3 regions of the Mammaliicoccus sciuri genome follow, and region 2 is predicted to be linked to each of the others. Evidence: predicted binding sites of a transcription regulator. Region 2 holds the regulator's gene; each other region holds the start of a gene.
What was found. The regulator CtsR, encoded in region 2, represses protease genes until heat stress. The targets are predictions, from matches to a motif close to ATGGTCAATAAAGGTCAAACA.
Positions count from the first base shown of each region.

Region 1: a site for CtsR is predicted at 1,981-2,001, ahead of clpP (ATP-dependent Clp endopeptidase proteolytic subunit ClpP). Genes of this name have one in related genera too.
Region 3: a site for CtsR is predicted at 4,617-4,637, ahead of clpB (ATP-dependent chaperone ClpB). Genes of this name have one in related genera too.

Region 1 covers NZ_CP094824.1:2,389,532-2,396,151, forward strand. Annotated here, with positions in the region: gene gap (type I glyceraldehyde-3-phosphate dehydrogenase) at 1-143, opposite strand, end outside; gene MUA60_RS12520 (sugar-binding transcriptional regulator) at 192-1,208, opposite strand; gene MUA60_RS12525 (glutaredoxin family protein) at 1,359-1,604, opposite strand; gene clpP (ATP-dependent Clp endopeptidase proteolytic subunit ClpP) at 2,048-2,638, shown strand; gene whiA (DNA-binding protein WhiA) at 2,688-3,632, opposite strand; gene MUA60_RS12540 (hypothetical protein) at 3,763-3,915, opposite strand; gene MUA60_RS12545 (gluconeogenesis factor YvcK family protein) at 4,059-5,045, opposite strand; gene rapZ (RNase adapter RapZ) at 5,042-5,947, opposite strand; gene trxB (thioredoxin-disulfide reductase) at 6,352-6,620, opposite strand, start outside.
Region 2 covers NZ_CP094824.1:2,736,432-2,743,051, reverse strand. Annotated here, with positions in the region: gene pdxR (MocR-like pyridoxine biosynthesis transcription factor PdxR) at 1-564, opposite strand, end outside; gene pdxS (pyridoxal 5'-phosphate synthase lyase subunit PdxS) at 676-1,563, shown strand; gene pdxT (pyridoxal 5'-phosphate synthase glutaminase subunit PdxT) at 1,565-2,140, shown strand; gene MUA60_RS14450 (NupC/NupG family nucleoside CNT transporter) at 2,196-3,416, opposite strand; gene MUA60_RS14445 (CtsR family transcriptional regulator) at 3,592-4,053, shown strand; gene MUA60_RS14440 (excinuclease ABC subunit B) at 4,068-4,604, shown strand; gene MUA60_RS14435 (protein arginine kinase) at 4,605-5,612, shown strand; gene MUA60_RS14430 (ATP-dependent Clp protease ATP-binding subunit) at 5,629-6,620, shown strand, end outside.
Region 3 covers NZ_CP094824.1:2,204,717-2,211,336, forward strand. Annotated here, with positions in the region: gene MUA60_RS11445 (IS256 family transposase) at 237-1,403, opposite strand; gene clpB (ATP-dependent chaperone ClpB) at 1,950-4,547, opposite strand; gene MUA60_RS11455 (Crp/Fnr family transcriptional regulator) at 4,718-5,410, shown strand; gene MUA60_RS11460 (metal-sulfur cluster assembly factor) at 5,483-5,791, opposite strand; gene MUA60_RS11465 (Cof-type HAD-IIB family hydrolase) at 5,911-6,620, shown strand, end outside.

The DNA of each region.
Region 1 (6,620 bases), 350 kb from region 2:
TCATATTTTAATAAATGAGCTAACATTGCGTCATCTGTTAAATCGTTGATTGCTACTACTTCGATATTTTCAACTTCTTGTAATCTTCTAAATGCTAAACGACCTATTCTACCAAAACCATTAATTGCTACTTTAGTTGCCATTATGATGGCCTCCTTTTTATTTTTTATTCAAAAAGGTTAAATAACCTTTTATTCCAAATTGATTATTGCTTTTGCAGCACCTTCATCAGTGATAAGAATTGTATTCTTAGGTGCAATCTCAAGATAAGCTTTTATCGCTTCTGCTTTAGATGTCCCACCTGCTACTGCAAAAATGTTTGTCTTTGTTGTTAAGTCTTCTAGTTGCAAACCGATTGTCTTAACACGATGCACGACTTCACCTTTGTCATTGAAATAATAACCAAAAGCTTCTCCGACAGCATGATGATGTTTCAATTGGCTTAATACTGCTTCAGAAGTCTTCCTTCTTTCCGCCATCTTCAGCGCATCACCAATACCGTGAATAATAAAATCTGAACGACGTATTGCATCTAGCACCTCAATAACTGCAGGTTCTTTCAGCAAAGTTTCGTATGAACTTTCGCTCACTTGGTCTGGAACATACAAGACTTTATATGACCCACCTGTACGATTTGCCATGCTTGCGCAAATTGTATTCGCTTGAAACACAACGTTTTCACCCAAACCACCACGCGCTGGCGTGAACAAAATGTCTTTATCTAATGGATGTAATGACTCACTCACTCTTGCCATTGTTGAACCACCAGTTACTGATACTGAAGCATGATCGTATAATGACTGTTCTAGTAATTCAGCAGTAACATTACCCATTTCTGCTTTAACCATCTCATCTAAATCCGAATTACCTCTCACTATATGAGCTTTCACACCATATCGATTAAAAATTTCTTCTTCAATATGATTAAAACTAGAATAAAGTGTTAAATAATGCGATAAAGAATCAAGCGTTTGCTCGCCTGTTTCAGTCAATTTCATACCAGTTGACTGAACGCTGATTAAATCTTGTTGTTTTAAAATTTCTATCTCAGTTCTCAATACCCGTTCAGTGACATTCATAACATCACTCAACGTTCTTCGACCTATAGGCTGCTTTTTCTCGATTGTCGATAAAATATTAAAGCGTCGATACATCTTGTCAATCAAATCAGGAACTAGTCTATGTTGTACTTTTAGTAAATCTTCCATAAACAAGTCGCCTCCTCAAAGATTAACAGATGGGCAATATCTAACCTGGGTTAGACGTTTTTCGTCCCATGCGGGTCAAAAAAATAATATCTGTTTGCATTTTTATAATACACCCCTTATATAGAGAATGCAAGTTAAAAGCGTTTCCTATTATTTCATTTGATCATATGCATCTGTCAATGTGATGAAATCAATAGTTCCTTCTTGTAGAACTTGTCCATCATATTCAACAACAGGAATTCTTAACATATATTTTTCAAGTAATGTATCATCTTCTTCAATATTAATAGTATCTATTTTTATTTCATGATCGTACGATTCTTTAAAAAATTCAATTTGAATCTTAGCATCTTCACATAAACCACAATTTGTTCCAACATAAAATTTAATTGTCATCCAAATCATCCTTTACAAAGTAAGCCTCCCCGAGACGAATCGAACGCCCATTTCAAGAACCGGAATCTTGCGTGTTATCCGTTACACTACGGAGAGATAAGTCTTAATAAACACTTTATATCTACTTAATATATTGTCTATATAATAGAATTATCAACTATTAAGGAGTGAAGGCAAAATGAATACAACTCAAAGGGAGTATTTCATCAGAAAGAGATGTGACTATTTTAATATAGAAGTCACACAAATTCACTGCACACAGCTCGTTGATTACGGAAACTATTATATCATTTATGCTAACATTGACAACTCATATCACAAATTCCCAGTGTATAAATCAGCTATTTAAGTTATAATATTCATCAGTAGGTCATATTTTTTGACCATGTTTGACTTTGTAGTGTATGATATGGTCATTAAGATATTCAAAGGAGGATTAACTGATGAATTTAATACCAACAGTTATTGAAACAACAAATCGCGGAGAACGCGCTTATGATATTTATTCACGTTTATTGAAAGACCGCATTATTATGTTAGGGTCAGCTATCGATGACAATGTAGCTAACTCAATCGTTTCACAATTACTATTCTTACAAGCTCAAGACTCTGAGAAAGATATTTACTTATATATCAACTCTCCAGGTGGTAGCGTAACAGCAGGATTTGCGATTTACGATACAATCCAACACATCAAACCTGATGTTCAAACTATTTGTATTGGTATGGCAGCATCTATGGGTTCATTCCTACTAGCAGCTGGTGCTAAAGGTAAACGTTATGCATTACCAAATAGTGAAGTTATGATTCACCAACCACTTGGCGGTGCACAAGGACAAGCTACTGAAATTGAAATTGCAGCTCGCCATATTTTACGTACACGTGAGAAATTAAATAAAATTTTATCTGAAAGAACTGGACAACCAATTGAAAAAATTGAAAAAGACACTGATCGTGATAACTTCTTAACAGCTGAAGAAGCTAAAGAATACGGTTTAATCGACGATGTTATGCATCCAGAAGATATTAAATAAATTATAAAAATAGAAGCACCTGAGACATTTATTGTCCCAGTTGCTTCTTTTATTGTTGAATTGTCTCGCCGTTTCTAATTTTTTCTGCCATTTCATTTAATTTACGTAATCTATGATTAATACCTGATTTAGAAATTTTACCTGTGCTTACCATTTCGCCTAATTCTTTAATTGAAACATCTTGATTATCTATTCTAAGTCTTGCAACTTCTCTTAAACGATCTGGCAAGTTATCGATACCAATTTCTTTATCGATGAGCTGAATGCTCTCAACTTGTTTCATGGCGGCACTCACTGTTTTGTTCAAGTTAGCCGTCTCACAATTGACTAATCGATTAACAGAGTTTCTCATATCTCGAATAATTCTTACATCTTCAAACTTAAGTAATGCTTGGTAGCCACCAATCAAACTTAAGAAATCAGAAATCTTTTCGGCTTCTTTCAAATAACTGATAAATCCTTTTTTGCGCTCTAATAATTTAGCATTTAAATCATATTGATTCATGAGTGCGGTTAAATCTGCTGAATGTTTTTCGTATAATGAAAAGATTTCAAGATGATATGAAGAAGTCTCTGGATTATTAACAGAACCTCCAGCAAGAAATGCTCCTCTTAAATAACTTCTTTTACAACAATCTTTTTGTAATATATCTTTGTCTATTTCATGTTTAAACATGCCATCTTGTAAAATACCAAGTTCATCTAATATTTCTTTAGCTTTTACTTTAATTCGACTAATATATATATTATTTTTCTTAAGTTTCATTTTCTTTCTCACTAATAATTCAACTTCAACACCGAAGCATTTTTTTATTAATGAAAATATTCGACGTGCTATCGCTGCATTTTCAGTTTGTACATTTATAACAAATTGCTGATTAGATATACTTAAATTACCGTTCATTCTAATCAAAGCTGAAAGTTCTGCCTTGGCGCAACAATCATCTACTTCAATTCTAGTTAATTCATTTTTCATTTCTGAAGCAAAGCTCACAGCAGATCATCCTTTCTTAGTTTATACGCACATAAAAATAATGATATGCCAAAAGACATATCATACGTTTTGTATCTATTTCATATTACATGGAATAGCCGGGCGTATCAAGTTTTTAAACTTGAACTTTTTATGTTTTACTTGAAGGTTCTTTAATAACCCCAAATAAAATCATCGCCAAACCAATGATTAAAAATGTAATACCTATCTGCTGATTTGCTATTAAACCTATGAGTAAAAATACACAACCTAATATCACCATTAATATTTGAACACTTTTCATGACCCATCACCCCGCATTGAAAACCCTTACATTTATATTACTTGATTTCCATAAAAAAATGAAGCAAATTGGACATGAATGAGTGTCTCATTTGCTTCATTAAATATCTATTTTCGTTTGTCTGTTTTCTCTAGACAAAACGATTACTTATCTTTCTTATATTGAATTGTACTGATTTCTCTCAAGGCGATTTCATAAATGAGTTGTGCCAATACTTTATTATTATGTCTAATGTATTGATGAGGTGTGATACTCACTAATTCATTATCATGAATACATTGTACACCCATGTCTTTCAATTTCTCACCATCAAATTCAACTTGTTTAGCTTCTTCTTGTTCATATCTTAATAAGATATCTTTATCGAAACGCTCATTTTGACATATTACAAAGTCAATAAATGATGCGCCTACATGGTCATGAATAGCTTTAACATGGTCACTTACTGAATAACCTGTTGTTTCACCTTTTTGAGTCATAAGGTTACATACATATAATCTTTCCGCTTCAGTATTAACAATTGCATCTTTAACTTTATTCAAAATTAAATTAGGCATTATACTTGTATATAAAGAACCTGGTCCCATAACGATTAAATCTGCTTCTTCAATCGCATCTATTGCTTCTTTCATCGGTTCAATATCTTGAGGCGTTAAAAATACTTTTTCAATTTTCTTATCTGTCTTAGGAATTTTAGATTCTCCGACAATGATTTCACCATCTGACATAACTGCATTCAGTACAACACTTCTTGTTGTTGATGGAATGACTTGCCCTTTAATATTCAACAACTTACTTAATTCTTTTACAGCATGTCCAAAATCATCCGTAATATTTGTCATGGCAGCTAGCAATAAATTTCCAATTGAATGACTTCCAAGTTCTTCTTCTTCAAAACGATATTGGAACAACTTTTCAAGCATTGGTTCTGTGTCACTAAGTGCTGCTAATACGTTTCTGATATCGCCAGGAGCAGGTATATCCATCACATCACGAATTTTACCAGTACTACCACCATCATCTGCTACAGTTACGATGGCTGTAATATCTATTGGATATTCCTTTAACCCTCTTGCTAATACAGAAAGGCCGGTTCCTCCGCCAATTAAGACGACTTTTAATTTTTTCATGATTTTGGCTTACTTTCAATATGTGCATCGCGATGTGATGTATACACAGCATAGTCAAAGTTCTCTTTAATATCTTCACCTAAACGTTTTGCAAGTGCAACAGACCTATGTTGACCACCTGTACAACCGATTGCAATCGTCAATTGGGATTTCCCTTCTTTCTTATAACCTGGCAACATAAACATTAACAGATCACTAAACTTTTTATAAAATGTATTCGTCTCTTTCCATTTCATCACATATTGATAAACTTCATCGTCGAGACCTGTCATAGGTCTTAACTCTTCAACATAATATGGATTTGGCAAAAATCGTACATCAAAGACTATATCTGCATCAATGGGCATACCATGTTTGAATCCAAAGCTCATCACTCTTACTTGAAATGTTGTAGAAGGATCTTCTTCAAATGCTTCTACAAGTTCTTGTTTCAATTCTTTAGGTTTCTTTTCAGTCGTATCAATCACAAAGTTACTGATACCTTTAATATCACTTAATAAAGATCTTTCTCTTTCAATTGCAGATAATAAACTACCTTCCTCACTTAAAGGATGCGTTCTTCTAGTTTCTTTATATCTAGAAATTAATTTTTTATCGCTCGCTTCTAAAAATAAAATATCTACTAATACTTTTTTCTCACTTTGTATATAATCTAATTCATCTCTTAAATTACCAAAGAAATCCTTACCTCTTAAATCGATACCAATTGCAACTTTTGATAAAGAAGGATTCCCTTGATCCATTAAATCAACAAATTTTTGCAATAATATAGGTGGTAAATTATCAACACAAAAGTATCCTAAATCTTCTAGAGCTTGTAGCGCGACTGATTTACCCGCACCGGACATTCCTGTAACTACGAGAAGTTCATTTTTTACATTAGTTTTGTCGATAGGTTGCATAACAGTTCTCCTTTAACGATCATATATACTCTTATCTTACATGATTACACCACAAAAAACATTAAATAAATGGCTAATACAAGTGTATCTTTCCCGTAATATTAAGGTAGCAATCACTTATGAAATAGCGTAGATTATATTGATGTTTCGTTTTCGGGTCGATAATTTATTTATCGGACTGAAAATCCCGTTTTCGGGTCGATATTTTATTTTATCGGACTGGAAATCCCGTTTTCGGGTCGGTAATTTTATTTATCGGTCCATATTTCTCGTTTCTGGACCGGTAATTTTCCGTATCGGTCCATATTTTCCACATCCGACCTTACCAATAATCACATTCCGCTCCCTAAATCCACATAAAAAAAAGAGGCGGGACATGTGTTTTCGCCTCTTCACTACTCAAATTATATTAATTGTTCTTCGTCTTCTAATGATTCGATATATGCTTGTGCATTTTGTGCTGCAATACTGCCGTCACCTGTTGCTGTAACGATTTGACGTAATGTTTTTTCACGAACATCTCCTGCTGCATATACACCTGGTACTTTAGTTTCCATTTCATCATTTGTTTCGATATAGCCATTTTCATTTAAAATACCTAATGATTCAAATGGTTTAGTTAATGGTTTCATACCGATATAGATGAATACACCATCAGCTTGGTGTTCTGACT
Region 2 (6,620 bases):
AATGATATCCGTAATAATGGATAATAACTGCTCTGTTGACGACCCAACGACAATTTGATCTGGAGAACAATTTACGCCACGGCTATGAAAGACATAATAGCTGATTTCTTTTCTTAAATTAAAATCCCCTTGTTTATGGCCACTATCTAATAAATCTATTTGTTGTTCATCAAATGCTTCTTTAGCGTATTTTCTAAAAAGGTCATTCGGGAAATGCGTTTTGTCTATTGCACCTAGTTTAAAGCTATATTGATACTTTTGTTCTTCTATGTAGTGAGCTTCAGGAATCTTAGATTTATAGGTTACCGGTAGATTAACGATGTCATTAATATAAAAGCCAGAACGATTTTTACTATAGATATAACCTTCATCGCAAAGTAGTTGATAAGCGTGTTCTATCGTTGTTTGACTTACCGATAAATAATGACTTAATTGTCTTTTGGAAGGTAATTTCTCGTTATACCTCATAACGTCGTTAATAATATTTTTTTTAATATTTTCATATAGTTGTATGTATATAGGCGTATTAATCTTCCTATTGATGTCGAACATGAGCATTTCCATTTTATTCACCTCGAAAACTGACCACTAATTATTTGGTAAATCTGACTCTTTTACCAGTTCAGAATTTAGTATAACCTACTAATAAGCGATTTAAAAGGAGGAAGTTTTTCGATGTCAAAAATTACTGGTTCAGATAAAGTTAAAAGAGGTATGGCAGAAATGCAAAAAGGTGGCGTAATCATGGATGTGGTTAATGCCGAACAAGCTAAATTAGCTGAAGAAGCAGGTGCTGTTGCTGTAATGGCATTAGAACGCGTACCATCTGATATTAGAGCAGCAGGAGGGGTAGCAAGAATGGCTGACCCACGTATTGTAGAAGAAGTTATGAATGGTGTATCTATTCCTGTTATGGCTAAAGGTAGAATTGGTCATATCACAGAAGCTCGCGTACTAGAATCAATGGGCGTAGATTATATTGATGAGTCAGAAGTGTTAACACCAGCTGATGAAGAATATCATTTGAAAAAAGATGAATTTACAGTGCCATTTGTTTGTGGTTGCCGTAATTTAGGTGAGGCTGCACGTAGAATTGGTGAAGGTGCTGCAATGTTACGTACGAAAGGTGAACCAGGAACTGGTAATATAGTTGAAGCAGTTCGTCATATGAGACAAGTGAATGCAGAAGTGCGTAAATTAGTTGTGATGAGTGACGACGAAATTATGACTGAAGCTAAAAATATTGGTGCGCCATATGAAGTATTAAAAGAAATTAAAGATTTAGGTCGTTTACCAGTTGTAAACTTTGCAGCAGGTGGGGTTGCAACGCCAGCTGATGCTGCATTAATGATGGAATTAGGCGCTGATGGTGTATTCGTTGGATCTGGTATCTTTAAATCTGAAGCACCAGAAAAATTTGCTAAAGCAATTGTTCAAGCAACTACACATTATCAAGATTATAAATTAATTGCCGAATTGTCTAAAGAATTAGGACCAGCTATGAAAGGTTTAGACATCAATCAATTATCATTAGAAGAACGTATGCAAGAGCGTGGATGGTAATATGAAGATAGGTGTCCTAGGTTTACAAGGTGCTGTAAGAGAACATATAAAGCATATTGAAAAAGCTGGCCATGAAGGTATTACAATTAAGCATGTAGAGCAATTAGATGAAATTGATGGTTTAGTCTTACCTGGTGGAGAATCAACGACTATGCGTCGTTTAATGGATTTATACGGCTTTACTGAAGCACTTAGAAATAGTTCCTTACCTATGTATGGAACTTGTGCTGGGTTGATACTTTTAGCAAAAGAAGTAGTCGGCCAAGAAAGTCATTTAAATAAATTGGACGTTGTTGTTGAGAGAAATTCATTTGGTAGACAAGTAGATAGCTTTGAACAAGATTTAGATGTTAAAGGTATTGAAGAAGCGGTTAATGCAGTATTTATACGTGCACCTCACATACAATCAGCTCATGAAGGTGTGGAGGTATTATCTAAGGTTGAAGATAGAATTGTAGCTGTAAGACAAAATCAATACTTAGGTATTTCATTCCATCCGGAACTTACTGAAGACTACAAAATTATGGCGTATTTCATTGAAGAAATCGTGAAACAATATCAAACAGAACAAGTATAACAAACAAAAAAGCAGTCTACAGAACGATTATTGTTCTGTAGACTGCTTCTATTTATTATAAGAAAAATCCTGCGATTGTAGCTGATAAGAATGATACTAATGTTGCACCGTATAATAATTTAATACCGAAGCGTGCGACATTATCCCCTTGTTTATCATTTAATGATTTAACAGCACCCGCGATGATACCAATAGAACCAAAGTTTGCGAATGAAACTAAGAATACTGAAATGATACCATTTGCTCTTTCTGAAATATCTGCATCAGGTAAAATACCCATCGCAACAAATTCATTTGAAAGAACTTTAGTAGCCATAATACTACCTGATTGTACTGCATCTGCCCAAGGAACCCCTGTTAAGAAGGCAAATGGTGCAAATACAAATCCGATTAATGTTTGGAAGTCCCATGATACTGAACCGCCAGAAACGAAACTTAAAATGTTAGACGTAACACCATTTAATAGTCCGATTAATGCAACATAACCGATTAACATTGCTGCTACGATAACGGCAACTTTGAAACCATCTAAAATATATTCACCTAACATTTCGAAGAATGATTGTTTTTCTTCTGATTCTTGAATCATGATGTCGTCTTCTTTTGAATCTACTGTATATGGATTAATAATGGATGCCATAATAAATCCACCGAATAAGTTTAATACGATAGCTGTTACAACGTATCTTGGCTCAACCATTGTAAAATATGCACCAACGATTGATGCAGATATTGTAGACATAGCTGAAGCTGTTAATGTATACATACGATGTTTGGGAATTAATGGAAGTTGTTTTTTGATAGAAATAAACACTTCTGATTGACCTAAAATTGCAGATGCGACCGCATTATATGATTCTAATTTACCCATACCATTAACTTTAGAAATGACTAAACCTAAATATTTAATGATAAAAGGTAAGATTTTAAGATATTGTAAAATACCGATAAGTGCTGATACAAACACAATTGGCATTAATACATTAAGGAAATAAACTGAAACAGGCTTATCTGTCTTAGGATCGATATTTGCAATACCCGCAAATACGAAGTTTATCCCTTCCATAGCTTTTGCTATGATGTAGCCAAAACCACTTGAAATACCACCTATGATAGTTAATCCACCTGTTGTTTTTAATAATAAGAAAGCAAATATAAACTGGATTACGATCATTAATCCTATATACTGCCATCTGACACGCATTTTATCAGAGCTTACTAACCATGCTAGAAATAGGAATAATAAGATACCGATAATCCCGATAATATAATGCATAATTGACACACCTTTCCCTTCGTTTATACTCAATCATAACCTACCTTATATGATAACTTATTTCTTTTGAAAGCGGTATAAATTTTTAAAAATTTTTAAAGAAACAAATTAATTGAAATAATAAACAACAGAACATATAATATAGTCAAAGAAGGTCAAAAGAGGTGATGAATTAATGCACAACATGTCGGATATCATTGAGCAATACTTAAAGCAATTGCTAGAGGAGGCTCAAGGAGATGTCGTTGAAATTAAACGTGCACATATTGCTGAAAAGTTTGATTGTGTACCTTCCCAATTAAACTATGTTATAAAAACAAGATTTACAAATGAGCACGGATACGCTATTGAAAGTAAAAGAGGCGGCGGTGGTTACATTCGTATTTCAAAAGTTGAAACGAATAGTCAATCAGCATTCATTAGACATCTAATTGAATTGACAGGTGATCAAATCTCACAAGCAAATGCATTTAGAATTGTGGATGGTTTGTACGAAAATGACTTAATTACAGATAGAGAGAAAAAAATGATTGTTCAAACACTTCATAGAGATACATTGCAAATAGAAATACCATATAGAGATATTATTCGAGCAAATATATTGAAACGTATACTTGCCGTCATACATTATAGTTAAAAAGGAGTGACAGTATGCTTTGTGAAATTTGTGGTAAAGAAGAAGCAACAATTCAATTAACATCAACAGGTAAGAAACATAAAACAGAACAATGGATATGTAAAAACTGTGCTTCAGAACATTTTTATTTCCAAGATGATCATATGAGTGATCAAAATTTGGACCAAGAATTTGTTGTGAACCAATTTCTACAATATTTAGTAGGTAAACATGGTATTAACTTTAAACAAGTTCAACCACAAGAAGAAAAGCACTGTCCTACTTGTGGCATGACTTTAACAGATATTGCTAAAGTTGGTAAGTTTGGTTGTCATGACTGCTATGAAACTTTTAAAGATGATGTACCGCAAATTATTAGAAGAGTTCAAGCAGGCAGTGGGGAGCATACAGGTAAAATACCTGTATCTTCAAGAAGTAAAATACAACTCAAACAACAAATTGCTGAGAAAGAAAAAATACTCAAAGGCTTAATTGAAGAGCAAGCCTTTGAAGATGCAGCAGTTGTAAGAGATGAAATAAAAGCATTGAAAGCAGAAGGTGAGGTCGAGTAAATGGAAGAGCATATGAATGAACACATTAGCGATTGGATGAAAGAAACAGAAGACACGCCAATTGTCATGAGTTCTAGAATAAGACTTGCACGTAACCTTCAAGACGAAGTTCATCCGCTCAAATATGAAGAAGATGACGAAACAGGCAATAAAGTAATAGAAAAAGTGAGTAAAGCATTATCAGAATTGAAATTGACGAAGTTATCAGATTTAAGTGAATTGGATCAGAATAAACTCGTGTTCAAACATCTCATTAGCCCGGCACTGACAAAACAAAAATTTGGTGCAGTATTATTAAATGAAGATGAATCAACAAGTGTTATGATCAACGAAGAAGATCACGTTAGAATACAAGTTATGGGTCACAATCTTGTGCTAAACGAGTTGTATGAAACAGCATCTAAATTAGATGATGAGCTTGATAAACATCTAACGATTTCATATGATGAACAACACGGATTTTTAACGACTTGTCCAACGAACATTGGAACAGGGTTAAGAGCGAGTGTTATGTTGCACTTACCTGGTTTAAGCATTATGAAACGTATGAAGAGAATTGTACAAGCTATCAATAGATTCGGATATACTATTCGAGGAATTTATGGTGAAGGTACAGGTGCACTTGGGCATGTGTATCAAATCTCCAATCAATTAACACTTGGTAAGACTGAAGAAGAAATCATTGAAGATTTAACACAAATTGTTGAACAAATCATTAGTGAAGAAGAACAAATTAGACAAAGACTTGATCGTTTTAATCACATGGAAACAAAAGACAGAGTTCATCGTGCGAAAGGAATATTGAAATCTGCACAATTAATGTCTGTTGAAGAAGCTTCATTGAGATTAAGTGAAATGAAACTGGGTATAGATTTAGGACATATCGAGAGTAATAACTTTAATTTTGATAATTTAATGGTTACAATACAAACACCATTCTTTGAAGGTAATGACGCGGAACAATCTGTAGATGAACAAAGAGCAACCTTTTTAAGAGAACATATATAAAATAGGAGGTTAGTTTATGCTATTTGGTAGATTAACAGAACGTGCGCAACGTGTATTAGCGCATGCACAAGAAGAAGCAATGAGATTGAATCATTCAAATATAGGTACGGAACATTTATTATTAGGTTTAATGAAAGAACCTGAAGGCATAGCAGCTAAAGTGTTAGATGCTTTCGGTATTACTGAAGAAAAAGTAACAAAAGAAGTTGAAAACTTAATTGGCCAAGGTCAAGAACAAGTTGGTGCGATTCATTACACACCAAGAGCTAAGAAAGTAATTGAACTTTCAATGGATGAAGCAAGAAAGTTAAACCATACATTTGTTGGAACAGAACATCTATTACTTGGATTAATTCGTGAGAACGAAGGTGTGGCAGCACGTGTATTTGCTAATTTAGATTTAAATATCACGAAAGCAAGAGCACAAGTTGTTAAATCATTAGGTAGTCCAGAGCAAGGTTCAAAAAATGCTCAAACGACTAAAAATCAAGCAACACCAACTTTAGATGGATTAGCAAGAGACTTAACAGTCATTGCGCAAGATGGTACGTTAGATCCAGTAGTTGGTCGTTCAGATGAAATTACACGTGTCATTGAAGTGTTAAGTAGAAGAACTAAAAACAATCCAGTATTAATCGGTGAACCAGGTGTCGGTAAAACGGCTATCGTTGAAGGTTTAGCACAAGCAATCGTACAAAACGAAGTACCAGAAACATTAAAAGGTAAACGCGTTATGTCATTAGACATGGGTACTGTTGTAGCAGGTACTAAATATCGTGGTGAATTTGAAGAAAGACTTAAAAAAGTAATGGAAGAAATTCATCAAGCAGGCAATATCGTGTTATTCATCGATGAGTTACACACACTGATTGGTGCAGGTGGAGCAGAAGGTGCTATCGACGCATCAAACATCTTGAAACCAGCATTAGCTCGTGGAGAACTACAATGTATCGGTGCAACTACATTAGATGAATACCGTAAATATATTGAAAAAGATGCTGCATTAGA
Region 3 (6,620 bases), 530 kb from region 2:
TGAACACTTCTTACCAAACTTGTTCATAACGGGGGCGTTGTGAACACTTCTTGCCAAACTTGTTCATAACGGGGCGTTGTGAACACTTCTCAGTCAAGTCCATATGTTTGTGTAATATCTTTAGAATGTAATCAACCTTTGGTTTTTTAATGAATCAAACAACTATATTTGTTTTGAAGTTTAAACAGATATAGTTGTTTGATCACTACTTATTTTTTAAAAAATAAGTAGCTTAATTAAGCGATAAATGGTCTGTTAGACTTATCAAATCTTTCTTGAATATCCATAAGTACTGCGCCAATTAATCTAAAAGCTGAATCTAGATTAGGGAATGTTTTAACTATTTTTTCTCGTTTTCTGAGTTGCATATTAATATTTTCAACTGAATTAGTAGTTCTTAGATTTTTATGATGTTGAGCAGGAAATCTATAGAATTGTGAGGCATCTTCGAAGCCTTCATCCAATATTTTAATAGCTTCCACATACTTAGGATTACTTTCATATTGTGCAATGAATTCATCTTTGAGCTGAACAGCGTGACGATATGTTGGTGCTTGGAATATTGATTTAAGTAACATTCTAGCTTCTTTAGAGTTCTTTTTAGGAAATCTCTCTACAATATTTTTAAGAAAATGGAATGTACAACGTTGCCAAGATGAATCAATAAACTGTGACTTAATAGATTTAATAAGTCCAGAATGCGCATCAGAGATAATAAGTTCAGGTGTTGTTAAACCACGCATTCTTAAGTCTTCAAAAAACTCTGACCAAGCTAATTCTGACTCTTGATTAGAAATTTTAAAGCCAATAATGTCGCGTTTTCTATTTTCGTTGATACCCATAGTGATATAAACACCTTTAGAAACAATTTTATTATTCTCTCTTACCTTAATGTGCATAGCATCAACAAATACATACTTATACTGATGACTAACAATAGGTCTACCAGCCCATTCTTTAATTTCAGGATCTAGGTTTTTTATTACGCCTGAAACAGTTGATTTAGACACAGATTTTCCCGTTAGGGATTCCACAATTTTATTAACATTTCTAGTTGAAACACCATTAATGTATGCTTCTGTCATCGCTAAAATAAGCGATTGGTCAGAACGCGAATATTGATTAAATACTTCAGTTGTAAATTCACCGTCACGTGTTCTTGGAACTTTTAATGTCAGATTGCCAATAGGCATCAGGAAATCACGCTCATAATAGCCATTAAGTTGTGCGTTTCTTCCTGAATTCTTTTGTTTATATCCAGCATTAACATACTTGTCTCTTTCCATTTCCATGTATGCATTTATGACAGTCATAGCTATTGTTTTCATAGACGCATTCATATCACTTCCAAAAATAGCACTTGCCAATTCTTCATAATCTAAGTTAACATTTAATTGAGTCATATATAGTCACCTCTACAATTTTTTCTTAGTCGATTACATTGTACCAAAGTGAGCTATATGTGGCTCTTTTTTTATTACACAATTATATGGACATATTCCACTTCTCGCCAAACTTGTTCATAACAGGGGCGTTAATTACAAAACTCGGCCGAAGTGTTACTATGGACATCCTTATTTACAAAACTTGGACGAAGTGTTACTAAGGACCCCCCTTAATTACAAAACTCAGCCAAAGTGTTACTATGGACATCCTTATTTACAAAACTCGGTCGAATTGTTACTAAGGATACCCATAATTACAAAACTCGGCCGAAGTGTTACTATGGACCGCTATAATTACAAAACTCATCTGAAGTGTTACTAACTCACTCAGTATTTGCACTTCTAACCAAACCTGCTAATAACAACCCCAGTATTTGCACCTCTAACCGAAACTGCTAATAACGACCCCAGTATTTGCACGTCTCACCTAACTTGCTAATTACTTCCTTGCTACCTTATACACAACACCAAAAAATCCCGCCAATTACATGACGGGATACTTTATTATGCATTTACTTCAAATTTAACTTCACCATCTACTAAGTGTACGTTTACTATTGTACCTTCTTTTAATTCTTGACCGATCATTAATCTTGCTAATGGTGTTTCAATTTGTCTTTGTACAAATCGTTTCAATGGTCTTGCACCAAATTGTGGTTCATATGCTTCTTCAGCTATCCACTCTTTCACATCTTGGTCTACACTCACTTTGATGTGCTGGTCTACTAATCGAATGTTTAAGTTTGTAATAATATGATCTACGATATGACTCATATCTTTAATAGATAATGGTTTGAATAATACGATATCGTCCATTCTGTTTAATATTTCTGGTTTAAAGTAAGCATGCAAGCTGTCGTCTACTTGTTTTTTAGTTGATTCTTCAATTTCACCATTTTCAGTAACACCATCTAATAAATATTGTGATCCAATGTTACTTGTCATAATGATAATTGTATTTTTAAAATCAACACTGCGACCTTTTGCATCTGTTAATCTACCTTCATCTAATAATTGAAGTAATACATTAAACACATCATTATGTGCTTTTTCAATTTCATCTAATAAAATAACTGAATATGGTTGTCTTCTAACCGCTTCTGTTAATTGGCCACCTTCTTCATAACCTACATAACCTGGAGGTGCACCAATCAAACGTGCTACAGAGTGTTTTTCCATATATTCACTCATATCAATTCTGATCATATGTTTTTCAGAATCAAATAATGTTGCTGCTAATGTCTTAGCTAATTCAGTTTTACCAACACCAGTAGGTCCTAAGAATAAGAAACTACCAATTGGTCTATTAGGATCTTTAATACCTGCTCGTGCTCTTACAACAGCATCTGACACTAAATCTACTGCTTCATCTTGACCTACAACTCTTTCATGTAGAATGTCTGAAAGTTTAAGTAATTTTTCTCTTTCAGTTTCAACAAGTCTTGATACTGGGATACCTGTCCATTGACTGACGATATAACCAATTTCTTCATCTGTTACAACTTCTCTAATAAGTCGGTCATGATCAGATCCTGTTTCTTCAGCAAATGCTTCTTCTAATTCTTTTAATTCTGCTTCTATTTGTGGAATCTTGCCGTGTTTAAGTTCTGCTGCTTTAGCTAAATCATATTGATTTTCTGCATTTTCAAGTGCTTGTTTACATTCATCTAATTCTGCTCTTTTATCTTGTAATGATTTGATTTGTTCTTTCTCTTGTTCAACTTTACTTTGTAATTGTTGTTGTTTTTCTTTTTCATCGGCTAATTCTTTTTGTAATTCTTCCAAACGAATTTGACTGCTTTGATCAGATTCTGATTTAAGTGCATTTTCTTCAATTTCTAACTGCATGACACGTCTATTTACAGCATCTAACTCAGTTGGATTAGAACCCATTTCTGTACGTATTGTTGCACAAGCTTGGTCTACTAAATCTATCGCTTTGTCTGGTAAGAATCTATCTGTAATATATCTATCTGATAATTCAGTTGCTGCCACTAATGCTCTATCTTGAATACGAACACCATGGTGTACTTCATATCTTTCTTTCAAACCTCTTAAAATTGAAATAGTATCTTCTAAGTCAGGTTCTTTAACGTTTACTTTTTGGAAACGTCTTTCTAATGCTGAGTCTTTTTCAATGTATTGACGATATTCATTTAAAGTTGTTGCACCGATACAGTGTAACTCACCTCTTGCTAACATTGGTTTAAGCATGTTACCTGCATCCATTGCACCGTCTGTTTTACCTGCGCCAACTAACATATGAATTTCATCAATGAATAATAAAATTCTTCCTTCAGATTCTTTAACTTCTTTTAAGACTGCTTTTAATCTTTCTTCAAATTCACCGCGGAATTTGGCACCAGCTACTAGTGCTGATAAATCTAATTCAAAAATTATTTTATCTAATAGTGATTCAGGAACATCTCTTTTAACAATTCGTTGAGCAAGTCCTTCTACAATGGCTGTTTTACCAACACCAGGCTCACCTATTAATACTGGGTTATTTTTAATTTTTCTACTTAATATACGAATCGTATTACGAATTTCCTCATCTCTACCGATTACAGGATCCATTTTCCCTTTTCGAACTTCTTCGACTAAATCTCTACCGTATTTAGATAATGCTTCATATTGTACTTCAGGATTTTGTGATGTCACACGATTCCCTCCTCTTATTTTATTAATAATTTCATTAACGACTTCTTTTTTATTGCCTACAATATCGATTGTTGTTTGGTCAACCTCGATAGCTGCTTTTAAGATATGCTCCATAGACATATAGTCATCTTGCATTTCTTCTTTAATTTTAGCTGCTTTATTAAATAATTCATTAAGCTTTGGCGAAATATATTGTCCATATTGGACGTTATCACCTTTAACTACAGAATATTGTTTTAACTTTTGTTCATATTTATCTTTTAAAATTTCTGTATCAATATTTGCTCTTTCAAGCGTTCTTTTATAAATACTTTCATCTTCATTTAATGCTGCTAGTAATACAGCTTCTATTTCAATATTTTGTAGTTGATATGATTGTGATAATTGTTGTGCTTGTTCAATTGCACTTTGTACGGAATATGTCATCTGATTAATATCCAAATGTATCACCTCTTTAAATTTTCAACGGTCAATAGTTTGACTATCTTTGACCTTAATTTGATTATATACCTTTTGACCTTCTTTGACAAATATAAAGCACCAAAATTACAAAGCTTTTTTATGACATTTTATGGTAAACTATAAGTGAAATCATAAGGGGAAGTGATCTTTTGCAAACTACATATACAGAAGCAACTTCAATTATTGAGTATATTATTCAACATGGTCAACGACACCATTTTAATGCCCACCATTATATATACCATACTGGAGACTTATGTAATCATATTTATGTAATTGTAGAGGGAAAAGTCATTACACATCGCGTAATGGAAGACGGGAAAGAATTTAATACTAAACTATTAGGCAGACATAGTATTTTCGGTTCGACAACATTATTTTGTGGCAGAAAGACACATAGCCTTTCAGCAAGAGTAAAAGAAGCAGCTGTCGTATTTAGTATTCCTAAAGTACAATTCGAAGAAGCCATTTTAAATGATGAAGTGCTTAAATATGAGTGGTTACTGTGGGTACAAAATGAAAACGAAAAAAATGAATATCAAATTAGAGATGTCTATACACTAGGGAAAACAGGTGCATTCTATTCAATATTGATTAAATTAGCAAATACTTATGGCATACAAGATGATAATAGCATTTTGATCAATGTAGATTTAACCAATCATGAATTAGCCAATTTTTGTAATGTAACAAGAGAAAGTGTTAACCGTATGTTGAGTAATTTAAAGAAAGAGAAAATCATCTCCATCAATCATAAAAAAATCACCATACACGACTTAGATTATTTAAAGAAAGCCATCAATTGCGAAAATTGTCCTTTATCCATATGTAGGATAGAATAAGACAATTATAAACAACAAAAGCAGTAGAGCTGCATGTTCTAAACATGATGCTCTACTGCTTTTTGATTACTTTTAGCTTACACCTAATGCAATTTTAGCGTAACGTGACATTTTGTCTTTGCCCCATGGTGGATTCCAGACAATGTTAACTTCTGTTTCTTTAATTTCAGGTAATTCTGCTAATGCAGTTTTAACCTGATCTATAATTTGTGGCCCCATTGGACAACCCATAGAAGTTAAAGTCATTTCTACTGTGCATAATCCTTCGTCGTCTAAGTCAACATTATATACAAGACCTAAGTTAACTATGTCTATTCCTAGTTCTGGGTCAATTACATTCTCAAGTGCACCGATAATACTATCTTTCATTGCTTCTTCCATATTTTCACCTCATTCTAAAAGTTACTATATATAATATATCAAATTTAAAGCATGGGTTAAAGAAAATGATATGATATTATTGTATGTATCATAAAGAAAAATGGTAAGGAGTTATCGATATGGAAAAACATTTAATTTGTTTAGATTTAGATGGCACATTATTAAATGATGAAAAGCGCATCTCACCTTTTACTAAAAAAGTATTACAGTATTTAAAAAAATCCGGTCATGAAATTATGATTTCAACTGGTAGACCATATCGAGCAAGTGTGGATTATTACAATGCAATGAATATGAATACCCCGATTATTAATTTTAATGGTGCTTATATTCATCATCCAACAGATAATAGGTTCCCAACGAAACATGAGCAATTTGATACGCGTATCGCATACAAAATTTATAAAGATATTAGTCAACTTGATATTAAAAATATTATTGCTGAAGTTAAAGACCAAGTGTATATCAACAACTATGATCAATCACTATTTGAAGGTTTTAGCATGGGCAATCCTGAAATAAAATATGGAGAACTTGATCAATTACTACCTGAATCTCCTACGAGTTTATTAATTCAAGCAGAAGAAAGTGAGATTCCACGTATTAAAAGACATTTAAATAAACACTATGCTGAATTTATAGAACATCGTCGTTGGGGTGCTCCTTTTCCTGTTATTGAAATTGTTAAAAAGGGTATTAACAAAGGTAAAGCGGTAAAATATGTCGCTGAATATTTAGATATAGATTTTGATAATATTATTGCTTTTGGTGATGAAGATAATGATTTTGAAATGATTCAATTTGCCAATTATGGTATCGCAATGGGAAA